3 regions of the Auritidibacter ignavus genome follow, and region 3 is predicted to be linked to each of the others. Evidence: riboswitches for the same ligand, from Rfam matches in the RefSeq annotation. Region 3 holds a riboswitch; each other region holds the start of a gene.

Region 1 (5,757 bases), 180 kb from region 3:
ATCCATGTGTGTGTTGTCCCTCCAACAGGTCCGACCGATCGTTCGCTCGGTCGTGCATAATGTAATTTATATCACGTTTAGCTACCAGGAGGGTACTCATGGACAAAGATGAGGTGGTCACAATTCATCCGCGCATGTTGCCGCTACAACTTCCGCTACATCCCATTGCCCAAGCAGCGCTGAGCTGCTTTGCGGTGAGTGGATATCACGGCACCAGTATTCGCAAGATCGCCCAAACGGCTGGGCTTTCGGTGCCCGGGATCTATCACCATTTCGGCTCAAAACACGAGATTTTGGTCGAGATCTGTAACGTGGCGATGCATGAGCTGATCGATGCGTCACAGCGGGCTGTTGACCATGCTGGTCCAGACCCGCTGGACCGTTATGATGCGCTGGTGGAATGCCTCGTGCAGTTCCACGCCGACTTTGCCGCGGTAGCCTTCGTGTCGTTTACCGAGATTCGTGCGCTGAACGGTGATGCCCGTGACCACCACATTGCCCAGCGCCGTCGCGAACAGGATCTCGTGCGTCGGGTGGTTGATGAGGGCATCGCTGCCGGGGTATTCACCACCCGAGACCCCGGGGATGTGGCCCGAGCCGTGGTCAGCATTTGCCTAGGCATTTCGCGCTGGTACCGCCAAGACGGTCCGCTGAGTTTGGATCAGGTCTGCGCAATTCACGTGCGTATCGCCCGCGCCACCGCCGGATGCATCCAGGCACCGGAAGAGTTACCCACCGATCGGCGGTGTGTGAGCGTCTAGCGGGTGGCCAGGACCTCGGCAATACTGGCCACGGCCGGCTCATTTTGCAGACTGGTGGTATCGCCGAGGGTGTCCCCGGTGTAGAGCTGGGTGAGTAGCCGTCGCATGATCTTGCCCGAACGCGTCTTGGGCACATCCGGGACGACCACGATGTCCTTGGGTTTGGCCACCGGGCCGATCGTCTGCGAAACCAGCTCACGTAACTCGGCCACCGCTTCCTCGGCGGCGAATCCGTCCCGCGTGACCACAAAAGCGATCGCAGCGTGACCGGTTTTGGCATCCGGTACCGGGGTGACGCCGGCTTCAACCACCTGCGGGTGTGTCACCAAGGCGGACTCGATCTCGATGGTGGATAACCGGTGACCGGAAATGTTGATCACATCGTCAATCCGGCCCAGAATCCAGGTGTCCCCGTCGGCATCCACCTTCGCCCCGTCACCGGCCACAAACCAGCCACGGGAGTCTTCCGCATCGGCGTAGTCCTTCCAGTACGAGTTAAAGAACCGCGCCGGATTGCCCCACACGGTCCGTGCCATCGCTGGTCCGGGTCGGGTGATCACCACCACGCCCTGCTGACCGGCTGGGGTCGGGTGCCCGTTGTCATCGACCACCGCGGTGTGGACCCCGGGCAACGGCCGGGAGCCACACCCGGGTTTGAACTCGGTGTCATCCTGTCGCGGTGAGAGCACCGTCGCACCGGTTTCGGACTGCCACCAGGTATCGACCATGGGGACCTGGCCACCACCGAGCTGGGTGCGCGCCCACCGCCAGGCCTCAGGGTTGACTGCCTCGCCCACGGTCCCGAGTAGCCGAATACTGCTCAAATCATAGCCGGGCTCCACCCCGTCGGGGTGCCACCCCATCAACGATCGGATCAGCGTCGGGGCGGTGTAATAGCTGGTCACCCCGTAACGCTGGATTACCTCAAAGTGCCGGCCCGGATGTGGCTGGTTGGGCACCCCCTCATAAATCACCTGCGTGACCCCATTCGATAGGGGGCCGTAGAGTTCGTAGGTATGGGCGGTGACCCACGCTAGATCGGCGGTGCACCAATGCACGTCCTGGTCCCGGGTCGCGATATCCGGATTCGAAAAGAGATAGTCATAGGACCACGACGCCTGGGTGAGATAGCCGGCCGAGGTATGCACTAGTCCTTTCGGCTGACCGGTGGTGCCCGAGGTGTACATGATGAACAGCGGGTGCTCGGCGTCAAAAAACTCCGGGGTGTGGGTCGCAGGCTGCCGATCCACGATCTCGTGCCACCACACGTCTCGACCCGGCACCCAGGTGATCTCGTCTTGATGACCGGTGCGGTTGAGCACCAGCACGTGCTCAATGTTGTTTTCCCCGGCTACCGCGGCATCGGACGCGTCTTTGACCGGTACGGCTTTGCCCCGCCGGAACTGCCCATCGGAGGTGACCAGCAACTTCGCCGCGGTATTCTCCACCCGGAACTTCAGGGCTTCGGCCGAAAAACCGCCGAAGACCAGTGAGTGCACCGCCCCAATGCGGGCACACGCCAGTGCGATCACCACGGTCTCGACCAGCACCGGCAGATAGACCACCACGCGATCGCCGGGGCCAATGCCCAGCTCGGTTAGCGCATGGGCGGTCTGAGAGACCTCGGCGAGCAACTGCCGGTAGGTCACCGCCCGCCGATCGCCGGGCTCGCCCTCAAAATACAGGGCCACCTTCTCGCCCAGACCGTTGTCCACGTGCCGATCCAGGCAATTCACCGCCACATTGAGCTTGCCACCGGAAAACCACCGCATCACCGGGCCACGTTCGGCGGCTGGTGAAGGATTGGTCCAGGTGTGTACCGTGTCGAATGGCTCGTGCCAGTCCAACCGTTGGGCGGCAGCCTCCCAGAAGGCGATCCGCGCCCGCTCGTCCACTGGCTGTCCATCGCCGCGACCGCCGTGTAAGAGCTCGGGATCTCGACCGGGATGCACATCCGGATCGGCGGCGTCCACGATCTCGGCGGGCAACGGTCCGGGCACGATGCCTGGCAGTCCGGTCTGCTCCGGGGTGAGTGGCTGGTACTCAGAAGTAAAAAGCTGTGCGGCCAACCCGGCCGGATACCGCTGATCAACCTGGACGGGCTCGGCGATCAGGGACTGAAAGATTTCCCGATCAGAGGGGTGGGACGCGGAACGCTCAGTGGGTGTTGCGGACACGAAAAATCGCACCTTCCTTCCATCGCTTCTGGCATGAGCACCTGCCGAATCGAGAATGGAGTCGGTGGTTGCTGCGGCGTCATCGAGCCAGATCTCTGCTACCGCTCTGGATGGTCGTACTGACCTCTAGTCTAGGTCGTCGATCAAGCGGTCAACACCGAGGTGTCGCAGACCGACATCTTGTGAGATCAGCAACAACACCGACCCGCCGTGGGCCGGCTTGTGGTCGTCGAGAACGCCCCACAAGCTGATATCTGCACTAAAAGTAGGAAAGTCTTAGCAGTCATACATGCAGTCGCTATATTTGCCAAATAAAGATAGGTGAGGCTAAGCTTGCCGTTAGCTTTGAGTATTCACCATCACCCGCCGGATACGATCCCGTCGAGAAGAGGTCACCTACCGTGCAGACCGTCCAACACGCACCGAGAACGTCACGCCGTGGCCAGCGCGCCACGCTGGCAGCCCTGCTAGCCACCCTGCTGTTTGTCGTCACCGGTTGTGGCGGACAGGCTAGTGGCACCGTTGATGTTGGCCAGGCCCTGGACAACGCCCAGTTCATCGACAACCCCAAGGATTACGAAGGCCCCACCACCGCGCATTTGGCCAATTCGGCGATCAACCCGATCGCCACCAACCCACAATCCCAGTTGCCGGTGACCGTCACCGACGCCCAAGGCACTCAAGTCACCGTGACCGATACCTCCCGGATTCTGGCGGTGGACCTCTACGGCACCGCCTCCCGGACCGTCTATGAGCTCGGCCTCGGCGATCACGTGGTTGGCCGCGATATCTCTTCGGGTTTTGCCGAGATCGCCGATAAACCGTTGGTGACCGAAAACGGGCACGATCTCAACGCCGAAGCCATCCTCGAGCTGGCTCCGACCGTGATCATCACCGACACCTCCCTGGGCCCCTGGGACGTGATGTTGCAGATGCGCGATGCCGGTATTCCGGTGGTTGCTATCGACTCCAAGCGCGATGTCGACACCGTTGACGAACTCACCATGCAGATCGCCGAAGCCCTGGGCGTACCCGAAGAAGGCCAAAAGCTCGCCGAACGCATCCAGGCCGACACCGAGGAGATGCTGGCAGAAATCCAGCAGTACGTGCCCGAATCCGACGACGAGAAGTTACGCATGATGTTCCTTTACGTCCGTGGCCAGGCCGGGGTCTACTACATTTTCGGGCCCGGCTCCGGCACCGATTCGTTGATCAAAGGTGTCGGTGGGATCGATGTGGCCGATGAGATCGGCTGGGAGGGCATGATGCCGATGACCGACGAAGCGATCGTGGAAGCCCAACCCGATCTGGTGCTGATGATGACCAAGGGGCTCGAATCGGTCGACGGAGTCGACGGGTTAATGACTGCCGTGCCCGCTCTCGCGCACACTCCCGCCGGCAAAAAGCGCCGGATTGTTGACATGTCCGACTACGAAGTGCTCTCCTTTGGCCCCAATACCGCCGGCATCCTCGAGGCGCTCGCCGTGGCCATCTACGCACCCGACTCCGCAGGTACCTCCACCGACGAATCTGGTACCTCCACCGAAGAGTAGAGCCTGCCCATGAAGACCCCGACGACCCCGGCTACTCCGGCAATTCCGCTGTACTTCGCCCCGCATCAGACCGTGGGCGATAACGTCGACACCGGCCTGCTCAACTCCGCTGCCACCCGCACAGTGTTGCAGAGCCAGTCCCACGGACGCGCCCGCTGGCTTTTCGTGGTGCTCACGGCCTTGTTCATCGTCCTGATCCTGGTCTCAGCCGGGATCGGTCAGATGCAGATCGCACCGCTAGAAGTCATCTCCTCGGTGCTTCGCGGGATCGGGATCGACACCGGCATCGAATCCGAGCACACCTACTACGAAGCCGCCCTATGGGATGTGCGCTTCCCGCGGGTGGCACTCGCGGTGATCGTCGGCGCTGGATTGGCCACCGGCGGGGTACTGATGCAGGGCGTGTTCGGCAACCCCCTGGCCGAACCCGGCATCGTCGGGGTCTCCGCCGGTGCGGCTGCCTTCGCCTCGGTGGTTATCGCCCTGGGCCTGAGTGTCTTCGGTGCCTGGACTTTGGTGTGTGGCGCCTTCATCGGCGGGCTACTCGCCACCACCCTGGTGTATCTCACCGCCCGCAAAAACGGTCGGACCGAAGTAGTCACCCTGATCCTCACCGGCGTTGCGGTCAACGCGGTGGCCGGAGCCCTCACCGCGGTGATGACCTTCATCGGCGACACCTCCGCCCGCGAAGAAATCGTCTTCTGGCAACTGGGTTCGCTGAATGGCACGCGCTGGCAAGACGTCTCCGTCGCCGCACCGGTGATGCTGATTGGTATTGGTCTCTGCCTGTTCTACACCCGCCAGCTTGACCTTTTGGCCCTGGGTGAACGCCAGGCCCGCCACCTGGGAGTCGATGTGGAATCGCTACGCCGACAGATCATCATTCTCGTGGCAGTTATCACCTCCGCGGCTGTTGCCTTCTCCGGCATCATTGCCTTCGTGGGCCTGGTGGTACCCCACATCATCCGCATGATCGTCGGCCCTGGCCACCGCGTGCTGCTCCCCGCCTCGATCATCGGGGGAGCGGTGCTCCTGCTGGCAGCCGATTCTGCTGCGCGCACGATCATTCCCTACGCGGATCTACCGATCGGAATTCTGACCGCTCTGGCCGGTGGACCGTTCTTCTTCTACTTGATTCGTCGCACCCGACGTGGCGCCGGGGGGTGGAACTAATGACCCACACTGCTCACGGTGCCCCCATCCGGAACTCCCGGCCCAACCATCGCGCCCCGGTGCTGGTTGCCGACAACGTGTCCGTGACGATCG
Region 2 (5,757 bases), 780 kb from region 3:
GACCACGATCTGATCCATCCGGTGCAATCGTTACCTCCCACCCTCTCGCTCTCTCGTCCCAGAGCAGGGTACCTCATGAGGCATCGACCACCATGTCCCGACGTGGCGCAACACCCTGGGTGGGAGCCACCTGTCGTACCGGCCCTCTCGCGACGGGCCGCCTGTTGAGCGTGGCCTGGTACGTGTAACACTGCGTCAAGGACACGAAATATATGACAGGGGAAACCGTCGCGCCAGAGATGAACGGACGAATGTGTCAGTGCTTTGACCTCGACTAGGTCCCAGCCTTCCCTATCTGAAGAATGGTTAATCGTTCCTCTATCAACCAACGTCAATGGGAAAACGGGAAGTGATCTGATGACAGTCCGGCTTAGCGCTTTCGATTTGGTACCGCTCTCTGAAGGGTATACCCCTGCCGAAGGTATTGATCATGCTCGAGCCTTTGCTCGTGGCATTGAAGAAGCCGGCTATCACCGCTTGTGGTACGGGGAGCACCACCTGAACCCAGGGATGTTGGGCTACTCCCCTGCCCTGACCATCGCCTTGTTGGCCAGTGAAACCGGAACCTTGCGGTTTGGTTCCGGAACGGTTCTGACCGGTCACCGCACTCCTTTCTCGGTGGCAGAAGAATTCAGCCTGCTTGAAGCGGCCTTTCCGGGACGAATTGACCTCGGCTTGGGACGTGCCGGGTTGAAGGGCCCTAAAAAGAAGCGCACCGAGGCCGAAGCTGCCAAACAAGAGAAGAAAGATGAGGCTAAGCAGCAGTCAGACGACTACGAGACCGACAACGGCGTGTTTATCCCCGCTTCCCCCGATTTGTCTCACCTCTTTGGCTCACCGCGTGCTACCGCTCAGCAGGCCCTATTGCATCAGCCCGGCGCGGAGCCTCGCTTCTATGATGAGTACCTCGATCAATTACTGGATTTGTTCCATGACCGCGCCGTAGTACATGGCGAACCGATCTCGAATGCCACCGCGGATGTGGGTTCTCCGGAGATTTGGATTTTGGGTACCAACGCCGGTGACTCCTCGCAACTGGCCGCAGAAAAGGGACTACGGTTTGGTGCGAATTATCACGTAGCCCCCACCCATACTCTGGAAGCTCTGGCGGACTACCGCGAGCGCTTCCAACCCAGCGAAGACCTCGATGCCCCATACACCATCGTCTCCGCTGAAGTTTTGGTGGCCGATACCACCTCCGAGGCTGACACCTTGGCAGCTGGTTACGACCAGTGGGTCTACAGCATCCGTAGCGGTCAAGGCGCTATCACATATCCTTCACCCGATACCGCTGCACAAAACCAGCTCACCGCCGAACAGCAACCCCTGGTCCGCGACCGGACGACGACCCGCTACGTGGGGGACCCGCACCAGGTGGTCGAGAAACTCAAGGCGCTACAGGCCGCTACACAAGCCGACGAATTGCTGATCTCGACCATTACCCACGACCCGGAAGCCCGCCTGCGTAGCTTCCAGCTGTTGGCTGAGGCCTGGCAATAGCTTCCCCGTTGCCCTCCGGCTACCCCTGACCACCCATCCCAGCCCATCAACTACCCAACCACCACCGAGAATTTATTGTCACGAGATCCGATTTCAAGCCCTGGCTGATCGGACAGCAACCCTCTCTCTGGAGATCGACCACAATCTCTTACACAGTGGGGTGCTCCAGGTGAAGACAAGGCCCATTCGGCAAGTGTGTTTAAGGAGAATCATGTCACGTGCCACACCCGAAACCTCCCACTTCGTCATCGGAGTTGCGCTGGATCGAGGGGGTTTCCACCCCGCAGCCATCCGGAGCCAGCAGGCTCTTGCCGATAACTTCTCCATCACAGCGTGGGAAGACCTCGTGCGTCAGGCTGAGAACCTGGGGGCCGGATTCGTGACCCTCGAGGATGCGTTCAATGACGCCACCCGCCCGGGATTCGATACGTCGTTGCTGGCCTCGTGGTTGGCGCCCCGCACCGAGAAGATCGGCCTGATCCCGACGCTGACCACCACCCATACCGAGCCCTTCCACGTCTCGAAAAATCTTGCCACGCTTGACTATGTCAGTCACGGTCGCGCTGGCTGGCAGGTTGCAGTCTCAGCCACCGAAGCCGAAACGCTGCTAGTGGGACGAGGACGCGCCTACGACGATGAGGCCTCGCTTTATGCTGAAGCCCGCGACGTCATCGAGGTCGTGCGCGGTCTGTGGGATTCGTGGGAAGACGACGCCGAGATTCGCGATGTAGCCACCGGACGATTCATCGACCGCGACAAGCTCCACTACGTGGACTTCGAAGGAGACTTCTTCTCCATCAAAGGCCCCTCTATCGTTCCCCGGCCACCGCAAGGCCAGCCACTGGTCACCATTGCAGGTACCAGCGAAGAGGTGCTGAACACTGCAGTGCGCGCTGCCGACGTGATCTTCACCGGCACCTCGGCCCCGGAGAAGTTGACCTCACTCCACGAAAGGATTACAACGCTGTCCGACCAGCACGGTCGTGACAAGAACGCGCCGCCGAAGGTCGTGGCCGATGTGTACTTTGCGGTTGATCCAGACGAGTCAGAGGCGCTCGCACGCTGGCAACGCCTCAACGAGGTCCAGACCCTTAATCCTTCTCAGGCCGATGAGGTCGTCATCGGTACTCCAGAGCACCTCAGTGAACGCCTAGACCAGGTCAAGGCCGCCGGGGTTGATGGCGTCCGGCTTTGGCCTGCCCAGAACCAGCACGACCTTGCTGTGATCGAGCAGCACCTGAAATCTGTCGTGGAGACACTCCAAGATCACCCAGCCGATAACAATGCCGCTCCATTGCGGGCCCGGTTCGGACTTGGTCGTCCCGCAAACCGGTACGCCTCAGCTTCCTCGTCCGCTTCCGCTCACTAACCTCCCCCAGGAGACACTCATGACGAATCAGCAGAATCACTCTTCCCCTCGCCAGATCATCCTTGGGGCACACTTCCCCGGGGTGAATCATCACACCGTGTGGTCCGATCCGGAGTCTGGAAGCCACATTGAGTTCGAGTCTTTTGAGAAGTTCGCCGCCGAAGCCGAGCGTGGTCGCCTGGACTTCATTTTCTTGGCCGAAGGGCTCCGACTGCGCGAAAACCGGGGTCTGATCCACGACCTGGATGTCGTTGGTCGCCCCGACACGTTGCCGATCTTGGCAGCCTTGGCCTCGGTGACCGACCACATTGGACTGGTCGGGACTATTAACGCCACCTTCAATGAGCCCTATGAGGTGGCTCGGCAATTTTCAACCTTGGACTATGTCTCCAACGGGCGAGCTGGTTGGAATATTGTCACCACCTCCGATTCCTTCCACGGCGCCAACTTCCGTCGTGGCGGTTACCTCGACCGGGCGGACCGCTATGTGCGGGCTTCTCAGGCTCTGGATGTTGCCAATCGTTTCTGGGCAAGCTGGAAAGATGTCGAGTCCGAGCGGGAACGTGTGAACGTCACCAACGATCAGTTCGATATTCACGGCGAGTTCCCGCTCCCCCGTTCCCCTCAGGGGCGTCCGTTGATCTTCCAGGCCGGAAAATCCGCTCAGGGTCAAGACTTCGCGGCCGGTAACGCCGATGCTATTTTCACTTTGCACACTGATAACGAAGACAGCCGACAGTTCTACCATGAACTCTCCGAGCGGGTGCGACAGGCCGGCCGTGATCCCGAATCTGTCAAGATCCTGCCGGGTACTTCCGTTGTTGTGGCAGATACCGATGAAGAAGCAGAAGAACTGGCTGCGACGATTCGGGCTCAGCAGGTCAGCGGTCAGACCGCCATCCTGTTGCTGGAACAGATTTGGAACCGAGAGCTTTCAGAGTTCGATCCCGAGGGCCCACTTCCTGATGTGGACCCGGTGGTCGGTGAAACCACCATCAGTAAGGGTCGCAGTGAGGTCAGGCATGACGACCGGTTCGCGACCGTGCAGAAGCTACGGGACATCGCTGAGGCGCGCAATCTGAACCTGCGCGAAACAGTGATTGCCACCCAGTCGCGGCAGACCTTCGTCGGAAGCCCTGAAACCGTGGCGTCCGAAATGATTGAGACTGTGGAAACCCATGTCAGCGACGGATTCATTCTGGCACCACATCTGAGCCCGACCGGACTCGTGCCTTTCATCGACCGCGTTGTTCCGTTACTCCAAGAGCGGGGTGCTCTACGCACCGACTACCCAGAGGGCGCAACGTTACGTGAACTACTCGGTCTGCCCACAACGTGGGATCCGGCCACGACCGGCCGGGCAACTTTCCGGCAAGGGGTGAATGTCTCATGAAGCAGCGTCACGCACGGTCCTCACGTCATGGCGTCCGCTCACTAGCCCTTGTTGCAACGGCCCTATTCGCCTTCACTGGTTGCAGCAGTGGAACTGGCCTGGAATTTTCCCCCGCCGCGGAAGTGGACGAGGAGAACGTTTTACACATAGCGGTTGGTTCGGACGCTGGTTGCGCTGATCCTCAGCAACTCATTCTGAATGATGCGGTGTTTTCCACACGTCACTTGGTAGATTCACTCACGGACCAGGACCCTGAGACCGGTGAAATCGTCCCCTGGCTAGCTACTGACTGGGAAGTCAACGACCAAGCTACCGAGTTCTCATTCACCCTGCGCCCCGGAGTGACCTTTTCTAATGGTGAGCCTGTGACTTCTGAGGTCGTCAAAGCCAATTTTGAACGAATTCTCGAGTTCGGTCCACGCGGAAATATTGCGCGAAGCTATCTGGAGAATTACGAGGACACCGAGATCGTCAACGACCACGAATTTGTGGTGAAGTTCTCCGAACCAAATGCGCAATTTCTACAAGCCACGTCCACCCACAACCTGGGGTTGCTGGCTTCGGAGTCCATCGAGCTCTCGGATGATGAACGTTGCCAAGGGGTTATCGGGTCCGGTGCATTTGTCTTGGATTCCTACCGCCCTAATGAAGGAATTAACCTGGTCGCCAGGGAGGATTACGACTGGGGTTCGCCTCTATACGAAAACCGTTCGGCACCCAAGATTTCCGGGGTGAGCTTTACCGTCGTTCAGGAATCTGGAGTACGCGCCGGGCTCTTGCAGTCAGAGCAGGTTGATGCTATTGGAAGCGTGGCGCCACAGGATATTCCCGCTATCGAACAAACCGATGCCACCTTGCACACACTGACCGTTCCCGGAGTACCGATGTCGCTTCGACTGAACCACGACAGTCCGGTGATTCAAGAGCATGCTGTGCGCGAAGCCATCTCGCTGGCTATTAACCGGGAACAAGTGGCCGAGGTCGTTTACCCTGATGGGGCTCCCGCAGCCACGAGTATCTTGTCGTCGACCACTCCGGGCCACAGTGATTTCTCCGAAGAGCTACGCTACGACCCTGAAAGAGCACGGCAGCTACTGGCGGAGGCCGGCTTCACCCCTGGTGACGATGGCATCCTGGTTCGTGACGGCGAACGCCTGGAACTTGATTTCACCTGGTCAGCCATCACCGCTACGAACTCGGGTTCGGTGGAGTTGATCCAACAGCAACTCTCAGAAGTCGGTATCGCCGCAGAACTAGATGAGGGGACCCCCGCCCAGTGGACGGCCAAAGTGGCCGAGGGCAATTACCACCTCGATTGGTTCAACACTACCCGTTCTGATGCCGACATTCTCCGGACTGTCTTCGACTCTCGTCTGGCAAATACCTCTCATCTGCCGGAGGGATATCACACCGATGAAGCTCTTTCCCTTCAGGCCACAACCCTGGACCCCGAAGCACGGGAAGAAGCCATCCACCAAGCTCAAAAAGCACTGAT
Region 3 (5,757 bases):
GCCTGATGACCACTGGCGAGCTAGGCCAAGCGTTTATCGGTGATGCGCACCAGGCGGTTACCCAGGATTTGCACCGCGCTGACCAGCAACAGCATCAGCACGATGGCAACCAGCATGACTTCGGTTTCATACCGGTAATAGCCGTAGCGGATCGCGAAGTCCCCGATCCCGCCACCTCCGACCAGGCCGACCATGGCCGAATACGAAATAAAGGAGACAGTGGTGATCGTGATGGAGCCGATCAGCGCCGGCCGGGCGTCTACCAGCATGACCTGCCGGATGATCTGACCACGGGTCGCCCCCATCGCGCGGGCTGCCTCGATCGGCCCGGAGCCGAGTTGATTGATGTTCTGTTCGACCAGTCGAGCGAAGTACGGGATGGCATTGACCGTCAGCGGAACGATAGCCGCCGCTGTGCCGACCGTGGTCCCCACCAGCAAACGGGTGAAGGGAATGATCGCGATCAGCAGGATCAAGAACGGGAATGACCGCACCGCATTCACCAAAGCCGATATCACCTTATGCAAGTGCGGTGAGGGCGAAATCCCGTCGGGCGCGTGGTTGACCAACCAAATTCCCAACGGAGTTCCGAGCAACACCGCAATCGGGATCGCGACCCCGATCATAACGAAGGTCTGCAACAGTGCTGTGGTGAGTTCGGGAAGGAGCTCGAGGATGCGTTCCATCTCACTCACCCACCTTCTGCAGTGCCAACTCCGCGGCCTCTTCCACCACGACAGGAACATCCGGGGGCGTACTCCGTCCCTTCTGTACCGAGATCCCTTCAGAAAGCAGGTAACGCCCGATCGCGGTCTGAGGCTGGAAGGTTGCGGCCCGCAGGTCATCGGTGGTGAATTGCTCCACGATCGAGCCATGCTCCATGACCGTCACGTCATCGGCCAGGGCTTTAATCACTTCCATTTCGTAGGTCACCAGCACAATGGTGATCCCCAGTTGAGCGTTAATATCAGCCAGATATTGCAAGACCGTGGCAGTAGTGAACGGATCCAATGCCGAGGTTGGCTCATCGCACAACAACACATTCGGCTGGGTGGCTAGCGCCCGCGCAATCGCAACACGCTGTTTTTGGCCACCAGATAGCTGCGCCGGATAGGCCCTAGCCTTCTCCGCAAGATCCACCAAGTCGAGCGCTTCCAGCGCCCGCCGGCGACGCTCACGTCGGTCTTTCACCCCGGAAAACGTCAAAGACTGCTCGACATTGGCCAGCGCTGTGTGATTATTGACCAGGTTGAACCCCTGGAAGATCATCCCGATCTGATGGCGACGCTGACGCAGTTGCTCAGCGTTGAGCTGTGTCAGCTCCTCGCCATCGACCCACACCTGCCCGGCCGTGGGCCGTTCGAGCAGATTGATATTGCGCAACAGTGTGGATTTACCGGCCCCCGAAAAACCGATAATGCCATGGATCGAGCCCCGACGTATCTCAAGGCTGACGTTATCGACTGCGGTAATCTCACCACCTTTGAACGTTGTGGTGACGTGACGCAGAGAAATCATAGGAATCCTCCATCGTAGCTGGCATTGGCACCTTTGCCTCATATGGCGGGTTGCCTCGACGTCTTCGAGCCAGGTCTCTCGGTCGATCTGGATGGTTACCGGGCTAGTCTGACACACCACAATGAGGCTGTCATGACCGCTGTCACATACACGACTTCAGAGATCGACGAGCCCGTTCAACCTCAATACAGACCCAGAGATGACTCCGTAAGACGCCACACTGCACGCTATCCACAGTCACAATCGGCGGTCTTATCGTGTCCTCAGGAATCGATACTATGTTCTACATAACGAATGACAGAGCATATTATCAAACAACTGATCGATGATGGGAGGTGTGCACGATGACGGTCACTGACGCACCGCGCGCCCGCCACCCATTGTCATTTTTGGATCTCGATGGCGTGGCCGGGGCCTCCATGGGAGATAAGGCCGCCGCTGCTCTGGTCTTGCTCAAATCGCTGGGGCAGGACCTGGCCGCATCGGACGCTTACGAGAAATTCGCTCGCTACACTCCCGAAACCGCGAGCGCAGACTGGAACTCGTCGCTCGCCTCCGCCCCGCAACAACATGACTCCACGCGGTTAGTGGAACCTGACAACTACTGGGACTCGTTGCCGGAAATAAACCATGTGGCAGAAGCCTTGCAGACTGCGTTGGCCGGGGCCCAGACGCTGTTGAGCGGTCATACCCAACGCGCCACGGCGTCCAGTGCCGATCAGCAGGATCTTTTGGGCGTTCCCGAGGGCGCTCGTGGTTACCGGGATGGCCGGAAGTACTTTACCGAGTCTGTCGGGATCGGAACTCGAGAAGCCAAACAACGCCAGCAACGCTCCGAATTCATCTCCGGCGGTCCACCACCGATCAGTGGCGGCCCCGAGATCCCACCGGAGTTTCCCGCAGCGACGAAGGCCTTCAGCATTGGGTCGATCAGCACAGAACACTTGGACCGGCTCATTCGCCTGGTCAATGATGTCAAGAAGTATGCCCGGAACACACATACTCCACCTGGTTTGATCGATCGACTGCTTGATGAGGTCGTGCCCCTGCTGGTCGAGCGCGCCGAGGAACTCAGCGTCAACGAGTTCAACACGCTCTGCAAGGAATGGCTACCCAAGATCTGCCACCACATTGATCAAGACGGCCCGGCACCCGAGGAGGTCGTCGACCCACAGCGGGGCCGGGAAGATTTTTGGGTCCGACCGCGTGAAGATGGTGGCCTTGATTTCGGTGGTACGGTGTACGGGTTGTCTGCCGAACTCCTCTCGACCATCGACCATGCTGCGAACAACTACGCTGCCCTGAAAAACAACGCCACCAACGAGGCTCAGGCGCAGACGCCACGCAATCCGCTGATCAAAGCAATCATGGCAAACTTCCCAGAGCTGAAACCCCACGATGTGATCAGTGTTGACGAGAACGGCACTGAGCAGGTGTACGCAGAGCACGATCTGCTCGACCGGAGAAGTCGCAATCAGCGTACGCTGAATGCACTGTTCGCGGTCCTCACCGCGGGACTCGGAGCAGGCCGTCAGAAGAACGCGCTCCCCTCCACCCGCGGTCAAGATACGAAGATGATCGTGACCATGGACTACGAAACCTTCAGCCATCAACTCTCCCGACGCTTCCAGCTCGATGAGGATCTCAGAAGGTCCACACTTCGAGATTGGTTGGTTGATGACCCCACCACTCGCGGACACAGATTCCGATCCGAAGGTCAATATTCTGCAACGATTCATCCCTCACGACTCAGAGCGATGGCCTGCCACGCCGGAATCATCCCGCAACTCATGGATGGCGACCACGAGGTCCTAGACATGGGACGGCAGCGACGCGATTTTTCCGCCGCTCAACACCGCTGCCTGGTGGCTCGAGACCGCGGGTGTGCCACACCGGGGTGCACTATGCCTCCAGCCTGGTGCCACGTCCACCACATCACAGAGTGGGAACACGGTGGCGAAACGGACATCGATAACGCGGTACTACTCTGTAGCGCCCACCATACCGATGTGCACACCGGTAAGTGGAGTATTGTCAGAGTCGACCGCGAGGGAGTGTGGTTCTCACCGGCTCCGTGGCTGAACCCTGATCCCACTCCCCGTCGAAACGTCAGGGCACACAGTTAAGATTTCAAAACTTTACTTACACTTTTTTCTAGCTCTTGATCAGCCTGTACGCCTGGTTCGAGAATCTCTGTGCTTATCGGTAGTCCCTTGGTTTTTACCGCTACTTTTATGGCCGAAATGAAAAGATCAGCTGTGTCATAAAGTCGCATCAAACTTGTTATACGAGTAGCACACTCGACCACGGTCTGGCAGTGTTTTGCTTGGTAAGCCCGGTGTAGCCTGACGAACAGCTCGGGTTCAACATTGGTCAACCCAGAAAGTATCCCGGCACCACCACTGACTCTGTTGGTCAAATAGTACTCATCAAAACCCGATAGCACTGAAAAGTCATCCCGGGCTTTCGACACAGCTTGAATAACTTCCCTGGTATGCGAAGCAGAATCCACCGTATCTTTGATCCCCACAATATTTTGATATTTGCTCGCGAGACGGGTTACAAGCTCCGGGCCGAGGTCCGAACCAGTCCGGGCCGGAAAGTTATAGAGCATAACCGGCATGTGGACAGATTCAGCGACGGTAGCGAAAAACTTCTCAGCCGAGCATTCCGAAGGGCCGAAGTAGTACGGTGAAACCACAACTACTGCATCTGCACCATGTTCGCGCGAGAAATTCGATAATTCGATTACGTCTTCTTGGCGAGTAGCTCCGGTCCCCACTAACAGTTGGATCCTCGAATCAAGATGCTCAGCCAGAATAGCCACGGCTTCTTTCTTTTGCTCCAAGGTGAACCCGTAGAACTCACCAATAGAACCAAAGAGCAACACGCCGTCTATCCCAGCCTCAACTAGATGATCGAGGTGTCGTTTCCAGTTGTCAAAATCGAAGGAACCGTTTTGCAGCGGGGTAATTGGGCTCTTCACAATCGAGGGTGTAGACGGGGCTTGAATCCTCCGCTCTCGAGCAAGGACCTGGCGATGTAGTTGGTGAGATTCCGGAAGCCCAGGGCGGATCCGCGCAGGTGTTCGAGTCGTCCGTTGATGGCCTCGGTGGGTCCGTTGGAGGTTCCGGGGCGGTCGAAGTAGGCCAGGATGTCTGCCGCCCTTTTCTTCAGCGTCCTACCCAGACCGGCCAGCTCGATGAGCTTGGTCGGCACTGCCCGGCCCAGCTTGGCGATCAGCTGCTCCATCATCGCCCTGCCCTCGGCCCTGTCTGTCTGGCGGTAGGCGGCGACCATGTGCTGGTAGAACGCCCACGTGGCCTCGACCTCCACATGCTCGTCAGCCTCGAAGAGGTCCTGGATCCTGGAATACTGCTTCTCGGTGAGCAGGTCGGCCCCGGTCAGCAGGGTCCGGCGGGCCTTGTAGAGCGGATCCTGTTTGCGGCCCCGGTGGCCGTTCACCTGTTGCTGGACTCGCCGGCGGCATCGCTCGAGCGCGTCTCCGGCCAGGCGGACCACATGGAAGGGGTCCATGACCGTGGTGGCTTCGGGGATCTCCTCAGTGGCTGCGGTCTTGAAGCCGGTGAACCCGTCCATCGCCACCACCTCCACGCCATCCCGCCAGGAAGCCGGACGCTCGGCCAGCCAGGTCTTGAAGGCCTGTTTGGAGCGGCCCTCGACCATGTCCAGCAACCTCGCCGGACCGGTGCCGACGCGCAGTGGTGTGAGGTCGATGATCACGGTGACGTACTTGTCGCCACGCCGGGTATGGCGCCAGACGTGTTCATCCACGCCGATCGCGGTGACCCCGTCAAACCGGGCCGGGTCGTCGATGAGCAGACGCTTGCCCTCGGCCAGCACGGCGTCGTTGGCGGTGTTCCACCGCACCCCCAACGCCTCGGCGACCCGGGCGATGGTCAGGTGCTGCACGACCAGAGCTTCCAGGGCCCAGCGCAGGGCACGGCGGGAGAGCTTGGCCTTCGGCTCTGCCGCGGCGGTGGTGTCCTGGCGCCAGACGTGGGCGCAGTCGGCGCACCGGTAGCGCCGAACCGTGACGTGCAGAGTCGTGGGCCTCCAGCCCAGCGGCTCGTGCGCCAGCCGGCGGATCACCGTGCCCCGCGCGGTGCCCTGAGAACCACAGCGGTGACACCACTCATCTGGCTCCACCACCCGACAGGCCAGTACCGCCCGCCCGGGCTCCACCCGTTGCCCGGTAGCTTGAAGGCCGAGCTCGTC

What was found. A riboswitch is a leader RNA that binds a small molecule or an ion and turns the genes downstream of it on or off. The one in region 3 is predicted to bind S-adenosylmethionine.
Region 1: linked by a shared signal. The riboswitch ahead of acs (acetate--CoA ligase) and the one ahead of QDX22_RS09525 (methionine ABC transporter ATP-binding protein) in region 3 are both predicted to bind S-adenosylmethionine.
Region 2: linked by a shared signal. The riboswitch ahead of QDX22_RS01015 (LLM class flavin-dependent oxidoreductase) and the one ahead of QDX22_RS09525 (methionine ABC transporter ATP-binding protein) in region 3 are both predicted to bind S-adenosylmethionine.

What each region holds. Positions count from the first base shown of each region.
Region 1 covers NZ_CP122564.1:2,271,991-2,277,747, forward strand. The annotation lists gene QDX22_RS10325 (class I adenylate-forming enzyme family protein) at 1-6, opposite strand, end outside; gene QDX22_RS10330 (TetR/AcrR family transcriptional regulator) at 99-761, shown strand; gene acs (acetate--CoA ligase) at 758-2,734, opposite strand; SAM riboswitch class I at 2,955-3,055, opposite strand; gene QDX22_RS10340 (heme/hemin ABC transporter substrate-binding protein) at 3,340-4,491, shown strand; gene QDX22_RS10345 (FecCD family ABC transporter permease) at 4,501-5,664, shown strand; gene QDX22_RS10350 (heme ABC transporter ATP-binding protein) at 5,664-5,757, shown strand, end outside.
Region 2 covers NZ_CP122564.1:231,680-237,436, reverse strand. The annotation lists gene QDX22_RS01020 (LLM class flavin-dependent oxidoreductase) at 358-1,500, shown strand; SAM riboswitch class IV at 1,577-1,702, shown strand; gene QDX22_RS01015 (LLM class flavin-dependent oxidoreductase) at 1,712-2,869, shown strand; gene QDX22_RS01010 (NtaA/DmoA family FMN-dependent monooxygenase) at 2,889-4,262, shown strand; gene QDX22_RS01005 (ABC transporter substrate-binding protein) at 4,469-5,757, shown strand, end outside.
Region 3 covers NZ_CP122564.1:2,093,868-2,099,624, reverse strand. The annotation lists gene QDX22_RS09530 (methionine ABC transporter permease) at 21-686, opposite strand; gene QDX22_RS09525 (methionine ABC transporter ATP-binding protein) at 688-1,518, opposite strand; SAM riboswitch class I at 1,525-1,616, opposite strand; gene QDX22_RS09520 (HNH endonuclease signature motif containing protein) at 1,863-3,644, shown strand; gene QDX22_RS09515 (dihydrodipicolinate synthase family protein) at 3,641-4,504, opposite strand; gene QDX22_RS09510 (ISL3 family transposase) at 4,501-5,757, opposite strand, start outside.